DNA from 2 places in the Pokkaliibacter sp. CJK22405 genome. Region 1 is predicted to be linked to the other one. Evidence: riboswitches for the same ligand, from Rfam matches in the RefSeq annotation. Region 1 holds a riboswitch; the other holds the start of a gene.

Region 1 (7,484 bases):
TCAGTCCGGGTGAGACGCTTTATTCGATTGCCTATCGTTACGGGCAGGATTATCAGTCACTGGCTGCTCGCAATAGTTTGTCAGCTCCTTTCGCAATCTATCCCGGGCAGGCGCTGAAGCTTTCGGGGAGCGCTGACCCCGGAGTGGTGCAGACTGCACCGAAAGTGAGCGTGGCTCAGGTATCCACGCCGGCGCCGACAGTAAAAAGACCAAAGTCGGTATCGACAACGGCCTCTTCTCAAGGCAAAGTAAAAACAACCTCATCGGTCAAGAAACCAACTGTTCCTTCAGGAGGCGCGTTGACTTGGGGTTGGCCCTCAAGCGGTAAGGTAACAGGAAGTTATTCACCAAACCGTAATGTAAGTAAGGGTATAAATATTGCAGGAAATGTGGGGAGTCCTGTTACTGCAGCAGCAGACGGAGTGGTGGTCTATGCAGGTAACGGACTGCGAGGGTACGTTAACCTCATCATTATTAATCACAATCAGGAGTTCCTGAGTGCGTATGCAAACAACCGGCGTATCCTTGTGAAGGAACAGCAGAAGGTGAATCGCGGGGATGTTATTGCAGAGATGGGCCAGTCTGGCGACAAAGATGGAATGCTGTATTTTGAGATCAGACAGGATGGGCAACCAGTGAATCCATTGAGCTTTTTGCCTAAGCGCTAATGTGACTATTTTTTTGAACAGCTGTTAGTCTTTGACGCGTCTCTCCTGAACTCAGGGGCCCCATAATAAAAACTCCAAAGGTGGCAGCAGATGGTTGAGAAAGATTCCGACCTGGATCTCATGGATGTCCAGGAGTTAGAGCTGGAAGCAATGTCAGACTCTACTGACAACGATGAGGAAGAGGGCTACTCAGGTCTTGGCCTTCCTCCTGAACTCAGTACTTCCCGTGCCAGCAAAAAACAGCTGGATGCAACCCAACTTTATCTGAACGAAATCGGCTTCGCGCCTTTGCTGACCGCAGAGCAGGAAGTGTATTTCTCACGCAAATCACTCCGTGGTTGTGAAGCGTCTCGCAAGCGAATGATTGAAAGTAATCTGCGTTTGGTGGTGAAGATTGCCCGCCGTTATCTTAATCGTGGGCTTACGCTGCTTGATCTGATTGAAGAGGGTAACCTCGGCCTGATTCGCGCGGTCGAGAAGTTTGACCCTGAGCGCGGCTTCCGTTTTTCAACTTACGCTACGTGGTGGATTCGCCAGACGATCGAGCGAGCCATCATGAATCAAACGCGGACAATTCGCTTGCCGATCCATGTCGTTAAAGAGCTGAACATCTATCTGCGAACTGCCCGTGAGCTGGCACACAAGCTTGATCATGAGCCAACGGCAGAAGAGATTGCCAGTCACCTCGATAAGCCCGTCGAAGATGTTGAGCGGATGCTTGGCTGGAATGAGAAAGTTACTTCAGTAGACTCGGCAATGGCTCCGGATTCTGATAAGCCACTTCTTGAAACCTTGGCTGACCACGAAGCGGCTGATCCAGAGTCCTGGTTGCAACAAACAGACTTGCATGGCTCTATCGATGATTGGCTGGCCTTATTGCCTGATAAGCAGAGTGAAGTACTGGCCCGCCGCTTTGGTCTTCGAGGCTACGAGATGAGTACCCTTGAAGAGGTTGGGCGTGAGATTGGCCTGACTCGTGAACGTGTTCGCCAGATCCAGGTAGAAGCTCTGCGTCGGCTTCGTGAAATCGTCGAGCGACAGGGTTTGCATGGCGATGATATTTTCACCTGATCAGTTCAAATAACAAAAAAACCAGCATTACGCTGGTTTTTTTGCATCTGCTTCATGCAGGTCTCACACAATGCCCCGGGTTTTCATCCGAAGGCCGATCATTGACGGGCAAGTGAATAACCATCGCCAGTAAACCCAGGCCGATGGAAATCATCCACATCACATCAAAGCTACCGGTTAACTCCATGAGTTCTCCTCCAAGCCAAGCGCCAAAGAAGGCGCCAATCTGGTGAGAGAGCATGACGACACCGAAAAGAGTGGCAAGATAAGTGGGGCCGAAAATCTGGCCTAAAGCGCCTGACGTTAAGGGGACAGTGGAGAGCCAGAGAAAGCCGATAGCAGCGGCAAAACACAGTACGGTAACCGGTGTTTTTGGCGCCACCCAGAAGATGGCCAGTACCAGCGCGCGCAGCCCGTACAGTCCTGAGAGCATCCACTTGGGGCGATACTTGCCGCCCAGATACCCGGAGGTCAGTGAACCGAAGATATTAAACAGGCCAATTAATGCCAATCCGGTCGCAGACACGTTGCTGGGTAAGCCGCACAGACTGACATACGTAGGTAGGTGGGTTGCAATAAACGCCACATGAAAACCACAGACAAAAAAGCCGATATTTAATAACCAGAAGCTGGGATGCTGTCCTGCCTGTTCCAGCGCCTTCCTGATTCCAATGGAAGGTTGACCTGTTGATGGTACTTTGTGTGCCGGTTCGCTCTGTAAAAAATAGGCGCTTGGGATCATCACTAGTGCCAGAAGACCCACAATGATAAGAGTGCTTTGCCAGCCAAATTGGTGATTAAGCGAGTTCATAATGGGTGCCATCAAAAACTGACCGACTGAGCCGCCGGCGGATGCCAGACCCAGAGCACGCGAGCGTTGATTGGGTGGGAAGGCCTTGCCGACAACTGCCAGCACCAGAGGGAAAGTGGTCGCGCCGGCGCCTAGTCCCAGTATCAACCCTAATTCGAGGTGTAGCTGCCAGACTTGTGTTATCCAGGCGGCGAGTATCAGACCTAGTGCATAGAGTACCGCCCCCAAGGCCAGAACTCGTGCCGAGCCGTATCGATCGGCAAGTATTCCGGCAATAGGTGATGTCAAACCCCAGATCAGGTTCTGAATCGCAAAGGCCAGACCCATAGTGCCTAGATTGAGCGTCGGCATAACTAGCATGTCCGGAATTAGCAGGCTCAGTGTTTGTCGAATACCTAAGTTCAGGGCGAGGACGATGCTACCTGCCAGTAAAATAAGCCAAGGCAGACGGTTTTTGGTATGCATTCAGCGGGCTCCACTGTCGTTAAACAGAATCCTGAGGAGAAAGGGTTTGGCTAAGCTGTCTGACATTATGGCAGAGCTTGAGTGACCTGCGCTTGAATCCTGTTGCAGGCCTCTCTACACTGTCGGCAGTTTTTCACGTGTCTTAGACTTTTACTGAGCGCGTTTACTTGTCGGGGTGCCGCCCTTGAGCGGCTGAGATAATACCCGTGAACCTGATCCAGTTCGTACTGGCGTAGGAAACAAGCAATAAGTACTTGCCTGTTGTGGTCGGTGCTTCACTTCCTTGACCTATCTGTGCGCTGGCTATTTCTGCGCACTCTTCCTTCGCAGTTGTAGTCACCGCCGACCGGCGTGAACCGGGTCTATTTGAGGCCTGTGTATCATGAATATTGGTCCTGCGGTGCTTTCCCGCTCGACACCCCCTGTTGCTCTGACCATTGCCGGTTCTGATAGCGGTGGCTGTGCTGGCATTCAGGCCGATCTCAAAACCTTCTCTGCTTTGGGGGTTTTCGGGGCCAGTGCGATTACCGCGATTACTGCCCAGAACACTCAGGGAGTGACCGCTGTTCAAACCTTGGAGCCGGTCATCGTTGCTCAGCAAATTCAAGCTGTGCAGGATGACTTTACCCTTGCCGCCTGTAAGACCGGCATGCTGGCCAGCGCAGAAATTATCGACGCTGTTGCTCAGCAGCTAAAGCGCTCTCCGGCTCCTTTGATCATTGATCCGGTCATGATCTCAACGTCAGGGCATCGTTTGATCAGTGAAGAGGCGATTGATGCTGTCATCAATCTATTGTTCCCCCTCGCTTTGCTCATTACCCCTAATCTTCATGAAGCCTCAGTTATGACAGGACTGCCTGTCCCCGAGACGGCGGATGACATGTTGCCACTGGCAGAGGCGCTATTAACGTTGGGTGCCAAGGCTGTTCTTCTTAAAGGCGGTCACCTGCAGCAAGGTATGCCTGCAACAGATTGGTTGGTTACCAGCGACTACCATCATCAATTTACCCTGGCACGTGTTGAAACTCGCAACACCCATGGAACGGGATGCTCATTATCTGCGGCAATCACAGCAGGGCTGGCACAGCAGTTTTCTCTGCTTGAGTCCGTCGGCCGTGCCAAAGATTGGCTACATCAGGCGCTGACCTCTGCTGCTTCCTGGCAATTGGGGCAGGGTGCAGGTCCCGTTAATCATTTTCATCAATGGTGGGGTGCCCACCACAACCCCCTAGAGGTGTAACTGTGTTAGAACATCATCTTAGTCAGCGAGCCAAGGTCGATGAAGCGGCCGTTCAGCCCTTTCCCGCATCTCGCAAAGTCTATGTCCAAGGTAGCCGTGACGATATTCAGGTTCCCATGCGGGAAATTACCCTGACGCCAACGGTTACTCAGCAAGGTACAGAAGAGAATCCTGCACTGCGTGTTTATGATACGTCCGGCCCCTATACGGATCCCAACGCGGATATCGATGTGCGTAAAGGCCTGGTAGATGTGCGCGGGCGCTGGATTTCAGAGCGTGGTGATACCGAAATTCTGACCAGTCTTACTTCCGAATATGGGCGTCGTCGAGCCAATGACCCTAGTCTTGATGCACTTCGCTTTGAACTTAAGCACACGCCGCGTCGGGCTAAAACCGGGCAAAACGTCACTCAGCTACATTACGCACGCAAAGGCATCATCACGCCTGAAATGGAATACGTGGCGATCCGTGAAAACATGAAGCTGCAGCTGGCCAAAGAGAATGCGCTGCTGCAACAACAGGCGCCGGGTTTCTCCTGGGGCGCGAGCATTCCCGATCAGATTACCGCCGAATTTGTCCGCGATGAGATTGCCCGTGGTCGTGCTGTGCTGCCAGCCAACATCAACCACCCTGAGCTTGAGCCGATGATTATTGGCCGTAACTTCCTGGTGAAGATTAACGGCAATATCGGTAACTCAGCGGTGACCTCTTCGATTGAAGAGGAAGTAGAGAAAATGACCTGGGGCATCCGTTGGGGTGCTGACACCATCATGGACCTGTCGACCGGCAAGCATATCCATGAAACCCGCGAATGGATTCTGCGCAATAGCCCCGTGCCGATTGGCACTGTACCTATTTATCAGGCCCTTGAGAAAGTGGGCGGCATTGCCGAGGAGCTGAACTGGGAGCTGTTCCGTGACACCCTGATCGAACAGGCAGAGCAGGGCGTTGACTACTTCACCATCCACGCCGGCGTACTGCTGCGTTATGTGCCCATGACCGCCAAGCGTATGACGGGCATCGTTTCTCGTGGTGGCTCCATCATGGCCAAATGGTGTCTGGCGCATCATCAGGAGAATTTCCTCTATACCCACTTCGAGGAAATCTGCGAAATCATGAAAGCCTATGATGTGTCCTTCTCGCTGGGAGATGGCCTGCGTCCTGGCTCAGTCTACGATGCCAACGATGAAGCTCAGTTTGCTGAGCTGCAAACACTGGGTGAGTTGACCAAGATCGCCTGGAAGCATGATGTGCAAACCATCATCGAAGGCCCTGGTCATGTGCCCATGCACAAAATTCAGGAAAACATGACTGAGCAGTTGAAACATTGTGATGAGGCACCTTTCTATACTTTGGGTCCGCTGACTACCGATGTGGCACCAGGTTATGACCACATCACCTCCGGCATCGGCGCTGCAATGATCGGCTGGTACGGTTGCGCCATGCTTTGCTATGTCACACCGAAAGAGCACTTGGGTTTGCCGGATAAGGATGATGTGAAGACTGGCATCATCACCTACAAGATTGCCGCCCATGCGGCGGACCTTGCTAAAGGGCATCCGGGCGCGCAGATTCGCGACAATGCACTCTCAAAAGCACGCTTTGAATTCCGCTGGGAAGACCAGTTCAATCTGGCTCTAGACCCAGATACTGCACGGGCCTTCCATGATGCGACTCTACCTAAAGAGTCTGCCAAAGTGGCGCACTTCTGCTCCATGTGCGGACCTAAGTTCTGCTCAATGAAGATCTCTCAGGAAGTCCGGGAGCTGGATGAGGCTCAGGTAAAAGAGCTGCAGGCTGTCGCTTCTCAGGGTATGGAGAGTAAAGCCTCTGAGTTTAAGCAACAGGGCGCTGAAATTTATCAGGCGGTTTAACCTGACCGCTTCAATATAAACAAAGGGCGCATTCGCGCCCTTTTTGTTATCTGCTTCTTTTATTTCATTGGGCTATAACACTGGCCTGCCAAATAAAGCAGCGGTTCTCAGTGTATCGCCGGTTTTTACCTGTAAGGCTTCTGCTGTACTAGCGTCTATCTGCATGATCCCATGTCCAAGCACATCAGCCTGTGTCATGCAGCAGCGAAAATCTGTAAGTGATAGAGTGGAAAGCAATGAGAGCTCGCCTCGCCCCGAGGTGTTACCTACCTGAATCTTCACATAGCGGCTTTCTCGAACCGCTCTAATATCCTGAACTCGGGATTCTAAAGTCGGGCCTGCATCAAAAATATCGACGTAATTGTTGTAACGAAAGCCCTCACTCTCCAATAAGCGTCGTGCGGGAGTCGTCTGCTCGTGAGTTTGTCCGATAACTTTTTGGGCTTCTTCCGGGAGAAGATGGACATAAATAGTGTGCTTCGGCATCAGCTCAGCGATAAACCCCTTGTCTTTGCTGGAAAGACGATCAGCTTGAGCAAAGTCCATGGTAAAGAAGTTGCGACCAAGTCCCTCCCAAAAAGGAGAAACGCCGTTCTCACTAAAACCGCGCATTTCAGCAATCACGGAGTGATAAAAGCGGGTAGGGTGCTCTGCCATAAACAGGAAACGGGATTTGGACAACAAATGTCCGTTTTTATCTTTGCGGTAGTCTGGGTCGAGAAAGAGCGTACAGAGTTCTGAATGCCCAGTGTGATTGTTATTCAGTGTGAGTGTTTCATGGCGAGTGTAAACATTGAGCTCGCGAGAGGCATGAACCTGAACGCCCACATGGTAGGTGTACCAAGGATCATGCAGTCCCACAGCCGCCTCTATGCCACAGATGCCGATAACCTTTTGGGTTTCTGTATCTTCCATGACAAATAGATAGCTTGCTTCTTGTTTGTCATGCGGTTGGAAAGCGCGAGCAGCAGCTTCCAGTTTGGCACTAATCAGACTTTCATCATCCTGTAATGAGGTGAATCCGGGGCCAGTTTTGGCCGCAAGCGAATGCAGTGCTTCTCGATCCGTATCACGAACCGGGCGAACAACCATCATGTGATGAACTCCTGAATGCGTTGGAAACACTTATTATGCCTCTTGCCCAGCGATTCACCCAGTGATGGACTGTTCTGAGTGCGACAAGAAGTTCTGCGCTTCAGAGGATTTGCTACGTATTGATACCTACTGCAAATGAGCTTTGCGGCATTCCTTATTACTCTAGTAAGTATTGTCGCGACAGCTGCGACTCTATATATCTGTCACGGAGGATTAACGCATGGAGCCAGTGCAAACTTTGAGTGAGCTATGCCCCTATT
Region 2 (7,484 bases), on a different contig from region 1:
TGCGGCGGCAGTGTCCACATTTCAGGCCTGCCTCATGAGAGGTAGGAAATACCGGAATGTGTGACAGGTGAAAATAGCGAATAACCCCGAAGGTGTTGAAAAAAGTGTGCTGACAGTGACTGCATGCCGGGCCCTCGACAATGCTGCCAGTAAGAACCGTTCCACGCGTTCCCAGAATGACCATGTAATTCTACCTACGACTCTAGATTCAGGATGCAAAAGACAGGGAACAGGTTTCGCTCTGTGAAACGCAAATTTGTCAGACGTACTGAAAATTCATCCCTGAATCGGTTTGCAGGCTGGCAGTCCATCCCCGTTTGCCAGCGCGCGGGTATTCTATTGCTGTTTAGTTACGTTATCAAATGTTGTTTTTGTGTTTATAATGCGCGCCTTTCTGATAAGCGAATTATCGGGTTCTAAGGAAAAACCTTAAATTAAGAGAGGGAAATCATGATTCGTCGCCAAATTTTGGTCTGTAGTGTTGCTGCTTTGTTACTGGCGGGTTGCTCTGACCATGACCTGCCTTACTACCAGTCACACCTGGATGAAGCTAAAGCCAAGCAGGAGGAGTGCGAGGCTTCCATGAAATCGGCTTTTATGTCTCAGGATGAAGACAAGTTAAAGAGCGTCGTTGAGGACAAGGAGTGTATCGCCGCTGATAAGGCTAACCGTGAGTATCGCTATGCTCAGGCTGAACTCGCTGCCAAGAAGCGCCAGGAGGAAGCCGCAAAGAAAGAAGCCGAGGCTCAGCGTCAATACGATGAAGAGTATGCCAAGGCCAAAGAAAGCCTGAGTGCAGCGTCAACTGAGGAATTCTTCAAGAGCGGTGAAGACTGTACACCGAAGATGTGGGGCAAACCTTCGGCAGCCTGTAAGGCATACAATGAGCTTGAAGAAGGTAAGCTGAATACCGCACTGTCTGCACTGATTACCCAGTTCCCAAAAGATAAGTTGAAAGCCCAGAGTGAAGACCGTTGCAGTGGTATTAACTTTGACAAAACGGCCTGCGACTTGTTGCGTAAGGCAGTAACCAAGCAACAAAAGGATCAGGTAGCGTTTTATCTGGAGAATCGTGAGTCGCTAAGAACGGATTTCAATGATTGTGTTAATCGCATCAAGAGCCTGAATAAGGATCAAAAATACAACGATGCCAATGAATTTGCGCGCAGCTACCAGTGCTCAATGGCACAGCGTGCAGCGCAAGAGTTGAAAGTCTTCGGTTTCAACAAAACCATCTGATGATTAAAGCCCGCTGATCATTACAACGTTTTGATCATGGTTTAAATGCGTCAGATAAAAAAACGGGAGGCATAGGCCTCCCTTTTTCATTGGGGGGTCGCAGACTACACCCAGATAAAATTACGCTCCTGCAACTGACGTTCTCCCTCAAAACGATAGGCGCAGAGTTTTCCGCCATGCCGTGCCGCCACGCTGTAATCCAGGCAGGCGAGGGAGGGGTTAAGAGGCACGGGGCGGCCCGTCATCCAGTAATGGCCAAAAAACACGGGCTTTTCGTGATCGTAACCGGGCAGAAAGTCCGGCTCGACCGGGTCATCCGGGATCAAATGACGCTTCTGTTCATTAATCAGTGCCAGCTCACGATAGGTGCTGGCATTCATGTCCCACCAACGCACGCGTAGCTGAGTTCGCGGGTTGCCATCCTTGTCGAGATAGCTGGTATCGCTGGGAAGCTCCATTTCCAAGCCTTTGAGCAACACTTCCACAGCATCGTAAACGGCGTCCCCGGGCTGACTGGCACGAGCCAGCAGCTCCGGCGTGAGCTGGGCACTGGTGTGGGTCAGGTCATCCATCACTTCAATATGGGAGGGATGCCAGCAGGCATGAATGACGCGAAGCTCATCCAGTTCAAGGTAAAGCGGTAGTGTCCAGAACCAGTCAATGGCGTCCTGATAAGCACTTGAACCTTCCCGCAGCTGGCTCAGAAAAGCGCTGTGCTGAAGCTGATTTTTCTGGCTGTGAGGCCGAAGGTAATGCCCCTGGCGACGCGGGTGCGGGGTAGCATAGGCCAGAGCGTTAAATTCATGATTACCCATAACTATTAGGGCATGACCCATTTCGACCATATCCCGCACAATTTTTAAGACTTCACGTTGCTGGGGTCCGCGATCAATCAAATCCCCCAGAAAAACAGCGGTGTGGCCTGGCCGCTGCCAGACACCTTGTACCCGGTTATATCCAAGGCAGCGCAGTAATGCTTTCAGTGCCCGCGCATGGCCATGAATATCTCCGATCAAATCGTAGTTCATGCTGTGGACTCCCTGCCGTTATCGGCACCTGCCTGTGGGACAGCAGGTCTTCATTCAGGTTCCCGTGCTGCCGGGTCTGAATGCGGGGCAGATCTGCCGTGTCCTGCCCATTCGGTATGCTTCCTTAAAAACTAGCGCCTCAGTCGGCAATGGGCCAGTGTCATTTAGTTTTACTTTGGTTTTTTCAGAAAAATCAGGGAATTCAGAGAGATAGAGAGGAACCTTGCGTGAGGCTGCGGCCAGGGAGTGGCGGGAGACTTAAAGCCCGGACACAAAAAAGCCGCAAACTCTGTTGCGGCTTTTCGATAACCCGGGAGGTGCTATTCCACTTCAAAGGCGGGCGGCGGCTTGGGATGACCGCTCTGCACCGAGGTTGAGCCGTGATGGCCAATACTGTGATTGTGGCCATGCATGTGACTGGTGGCCGAGGGTTGAGGAGCATGGGCCTGAGTTGAGGCAATGCCTTCACCGTCTTTGTAGAACTTGATCATTAAGCGCATGTTGTTGGGTGAGTCCGCATTACGCAGTGCGGTTTCCTCAGTGATCTGTCCTTCTTTATAGAGGGCAAAAATGGATTGGTCGAAGGTCATCATGCCAAGGTGATTCGACTTGGCCATGATTTCTTTCAGCTCACCAATCTCGCCGCGCTTGATCAGCTCGCTGACGCTGGAGGTGCGCAGTAGCACCTCAAAGGCGGCGCAGCGCTTGCCATCCACGGTGGGCAGCAGGCGTTGAGAGATAAAGGCGCGCAGGTTCAGGGACAGATCATGCATGATCTGGCGATGACGATCTTCCGGGAAGAAGTTGATGATACGGTCCAGTGCCTGGTTGGCGTTGTTGGCGTGCAGCGTGGACAGGGTCAGGTGACCGGTTTCGGCAAACGCCAGTGCGTATTCCATGGTCTCGCGATCACGGATCTCGCCGATGAGGATCAGGTCAGGCGCCTGACGCAGGGTGTTTTTCAGCGCTGCACCGTAATGCTTGGTGTCCATGCCGACTTCGCGCTGGTTGATGATACTTTTTTTATGGCGATGCAGGTACTCAATCGGGTCTTCGATGGTGATGATATGACCGGCATGATGCGTGTTACGGTGGTCAATCAGGGCTGCCAGCGAGGTCGACTTACCAGAGCCGGTGGAACCGACGAATAGCACCAGCCCCTGCTTGTCGAGAACAACCTCGCGCAGCACCGGCGGCAGTCGCAGTTCTTCAAAATTGGGAATGCTGGTTTTGATGTAACGAATGACGGAGCCCAGCTGGCCGCGCTGGATAAAGAGGTTGACACGGAAGCGGCCAATGCCCGGCAGTGACAGGGCGAAGTTCAGCTCCTGATCCTGACGGAAAACTTCAATCTGCTCCTGGCTCATTACCGAGAACACAAGGCGTTTTACTTCATCCGGAGAGAGGTTTTCGCCTATTCCGGTCAAGGTTCCGTTGAATTTGACACTCGCAGGCGCACCTGGTGAGAGGTAAAGGTCAGAACCGTCACCTTCGACCATTTTTTTCAGAAAATCCGCGAGTTCCATGCTCTCAACTACCTCATCTACAACCTGCATGACTATTGCGTTAGAATGCCGACCGGCTCAACGGGGTGCTAACCTGGCTTGCCAGTCGCTGAGAAGCGTCACAGGACAGCGGTCACATTCTGAATGCCTGAAAGATACTCCTGCCTTCGTGCAGGTGAAATCCCAAGGTGCTCAGGCTGATTTGCCTTGTTCTCTCGGACTGCTAACCCGTCGAACCTGATCCAGATGATACTGGCGCAGGGATTTGAGTCCAAGTCCACAACTGCGCCACTTTTGCACGCTGTGCAGTCAGCACTGTGCTGATTCACCGCCGACCATGGAGAGTGGCATGACATTATTTTCCCGACGCGTTAACCGTGCTTTAGGCGGATTAACACTATCTGTTGCCCTGACGATGGGAGCATCCTCTGTGGCCAATGCTGCAGACGATACCCTGACCGTCTACACCTATGATTCCTTCACGGCGGACTGGGGCCCAGGCCCTAAAATCAAAACCGCCTTTGAAACCCAGTGCAGCTGCAAGCTTAACTTTGTCGCACTGGCCGATGGTGGCAGCATGCTGCAACGCCTGCGTCTTGAAGGTGACAGCTCACCGGCCGATGTGGTGTTGGGGCTGGATACCAACCTGATGGCCGATGCCGAGAAAACCGGCCTTTTCGCCAGCGCGAATATCGACACCCACACCCTGAAACTTCCCATTGAGTGGCAGGACAAGACTTTCGTTCCCTACGACTGGGGTTATTTTGCCTTCGTCTATGACACCGAAAAGCTCAAGAACCCACCGACCAGTCTTAAAGCCCTGGTGGACGCACCGGATGATCTGAAAATCATCATTGAAGATCCACGTACCAGTACGCCAGGTCTGGGTCTGCTGTTATGGGTCAAGAAAGTGTATGGCGACAAAGCCGATGAAGCCTGGGCCAAGCTCAGCAAGAAAACGCTGGCGGTCACCAAAGGCTGGTCTGAGGCTTACTTTGACCTCTTCCTGAACGGTGAAGCGCCGATGGTGCTGTCCTACAGCACTTCGCCTGCGTATCACATGGCGGTGGACAAGACGGATCGTTATCAGGCAGCAGCCTTTGATGAAGGCCATTACCTGCAGGTGGAAGTGGCGGCACGCCTGAAAAGCAGTCAGCATCCGGAGCTGGCCAAACAGTTCCTGCAATTCATGCTGAGCAAGAACTTCCAGCAGGAAATGCCGCTTGGCAATGTGATGTATCCTGCGGTGAATATTGGCGAATCCCTGCCTGATGCGTACTCCAAACTGATTCAGCCCAAGCACACCCTGAGCTTCACGCCTGCCGAAGTGGCAGAGCACAAGAAGGGTTGGGTCAATGAGTGGCTGGATGCCAGCTCCAAATAAGGCGTGCTGAGCGCCTTGGCTAAGCGGCCTTTGAAAAACTCCGTGCCGGTGCAGCCACCTTTGGTCGCACCGGTCTGGCGCTGGGCGCCGGGAGTGATCATCGCGCTGATGATTGCCGGCAGTGCCATGGCTGCGCTGCTGGCATTGCTTACTCATGCCAGTGAGTTGGATCCTGCGTCTCTCTGGCAACAGGCCTACCTGCGCCGTACGGTAATGTTCAGCCTTGAACAGGCGGCGCTTTCCACCCTGTTAACCCTGTTGCTGGCAGTGCCGGTTGCCCGTGCGCTCTTCCGACGAGGCCCCTGGCCCGGACGGCGCTGGCTGATCCGCTGTATGGAAGTCACACTGGTGCTGCCGCCCATCGTGGTGGTCTTCGGACTGGTGGCCGTACATGGGCGTCAGGGATGGGTGAACAGTCTTCTGAGTGGGGTTTTGCCCTCTTATCTTTACGGGTTAAGCGGTATTTTGCTGGCCCATGTCTTCTATAACGTGCCTCTGGTGGCGCGTTTACTTTTGCAGTCGCTGGAGCAGATCCCTTCCCAGCACTGGCGTCTGGCAGCGCAGCTGGGTCTGCAAAGCCCGTCTCTCTGGCGAACCCTCGAATGGCCGGTATTAAGAAAAGCGCTGCCGCGACTCGGTGCGCTGGTCTTCACCCTGTGTTTTACCAGTTTTGCCATTGTGATGACATTAGGCGGAGGGCCGCGCGCCACCACGCTGGAGGTGGCGATTTATCAGGCCCTTCGCTTTGATATGGATATTGGCCAGGCGGCGCTGCTGTCGCTGGTGCAGGCGCTGATCTGTGGTCTGCTCTGGTGGCTGGCCGGACGGCGAGGGCAATCCTCGGTGTTAGCCGGATACACCTTGCCCTCACCCTGGCCGCGACGAGACCGTCTGCAGCCATCCAAACGCTGGCTGGACCGGCTAACGCTGCTGCTTTTCATGCTCCTGCTCTTACCGCCTCTGGTGGCGGTCGCGCTCGAAGGAAGCGAAGGCCTGTGGCAGTTGCTTAATGATGGCCGCCTCTGGTCTGCCTGGTGGCTGAGCCTGCGTATGGCGCTGGTGGCGGGAATGGGCAGTGTGCTGGTGGCGCTGCTGATTGTCGGCGCTTCTCTCAGCCTTCGTCAGCGAATGAATAAAACGCTGGGGCAGTCTGTGGAAAGCGCGGGTTATCTCAGCCTGATTTTGCCCTCAATCGTGCTCGGCACCGGCTGGTTCGTCCTGCTGCGGCCCTGGGTGTCGGTCATGGAGGCGGGCTACAGTCTGGTGGTCGCCGTCAATATTCTGGTCAGCCTGCCCTTTGTGATTCAGGCGCTGCGCGGCCCATTGGCTTCCATGGATGAGCCTTCGCAGAAACTGGCAGCCAATCTGAACTTGCGTGGCTGGTATGCCTGGCGCTGGTTGTACTGGCCTCGGGTGAAGCCTGCGATTGGATTGGGGCTGGCCTACGGTATGACCTTTTCGCTGGGGGATTTCTCCGTCGTCGCTCTTTTTGGCAGCCCCACCTCACCGACTTTGCCGATGCTGTTGTATCAGCTGCTTGGCAGTTATCGCATGAGTGCAGCGGCAGCCTGCGCCTTGCTGATATTGCTGACCATGGTGATGATTTTTAGTCTTTGTGCCTTGCTGTTTCGGCGGCGCTGGCAACCTCAGGAGAGCTGAGTCATGTTGATTCTGGACGATGTTCGCTATGCCTATGACGACATTGATTACTGCTTCAGCCTCAAGGTGGCGGCAGGGCAGTGTCTGGCGATTCAGGGCCCCAGTGGCGCAGGCAAGTCGACATTGCTGAACCTGATTGCCGGTTTTCTTACGCCATCCTCCGGTCGGCTGGGCTGGCAGCGCGGGCAGACTCAGGACGCTTTTGAGGATTGGACGGGCCGTGAACCCTGGGATCGTCCGGTGAGTACGCTGTTTCAGGAGCACAATCTCTTTGATCACCTGAGCGTCTGGGAGAATGTCGGCCTTGGTATTCATCCCGGGCTTAAGCTGAGCGCCGATGACAAGGCGCGAATGACTGCCGCCCTTGAGGAAGCCGGTCTGGCGGGGATGGAGTCGCGTTTGCCGGGAGCGCTTTCCGGCGGGCAGCGTCAGCGTGTCGCGCTGGTGCGTGCCTGGCTCAGGCACTCGCCACTTTTATTGCTGGATGAACCCTTCACCGGGCTGGATATCCACACCCGCGAAACTATGTGGGCGCAGGTGCGGCGTCAGTGTGAGCAAGGCGCGGCGGTGATTATGATCAGTCATGATAAAGAAGATGTCGAAGCACTGGCCGATCAGCGCTTATGGTGTTATAACGCCATGCTTCACCTAGCGCCTTGATTTTGTAAG

What was found. Region 1 has a riboswitch for thiamine pyrophosphate ahead of thiD (bifunctional hydroxymethylpyrimidine kinase/phosphomethylpyrimidine kinase). Riboswitches for the same ligand answer to the same signal wherever they lie in the genome.
Region 2: linked by a shared signal. The riboswitch ahead of thiB (thiamine ABC transporter substrate binding subunit) and the one ahead of thiD (bifunctional hydroxymethylpyrimidine kinase/phosphomethylpyrimidine kinase) in region 1 are both predicted to bind thiamine pyrophosphate.

Annotation. Positions count from the first base shown of each region.
Region 1 is NZ_JBKKHQ010000015.1:134,446-141,929, forward strand. It holds gene ACKC9G_RS11910 (peptidoglycan DD-metalloendopeptidase family protein) at 1-668, shown strand, start outside; gene rpoS (RNA polymerase sigma factor RpoS) at 759-1,739, shown strand; gene ACKC9G_RS11920 (MFS transporter) at 1,792-3,015, opposite strand; TPP riboswitch at 3,177-3,271, shown strand; gene thiD (bifunctional hydroxymethylpyrimidine kinase/phosphomethylpyrimidine kinase) at 3,398-4,255, shown strand; gene thiC (phosphomethylpyrimidine synthase ThiC) at 4,258-6,129, shown strand; gene astA (arginine N-succinyltransferase) at 6,202-7,224, opposite strand; gene ACKC9G_RS11940 (CPXCG motif-containing cysteine-rich protein) at 7,445-7,484, shown strand, end outside.
Region 2 is NZ_JBKKHQ010000007.1:92,454-99,937, forward strand. It holds gene ACKC9G_RS03570 (hypothetical protein) at 1-184, opposite strand, end outside; gene ACKC9G_RS03575 (hypothetical protein) at 451-1,239, shown strand; gene ACKC9G_RS03580 (metallophosphoesterase) at 1,344-2,267, opposite strand; gene ACKC9G_RS03585 (PilT/PilU family type 4a pilus ATPase) at 2,588-3,793, opposite strand; TPP riboswitch at 3,845-4,054, shown strand; gene thiB (thiamine ABC transporter substrate binding subunit) at 4,122-5,156, shown strand; gene thiP (thiamine/thiamine pyrophosphate ABC transporter permease) at 5,172-6,815, shown strand; gene ACKC9G_RS03600 (ATP-binding cassette domain-containing protein) at 6,819-7,475, shown strand.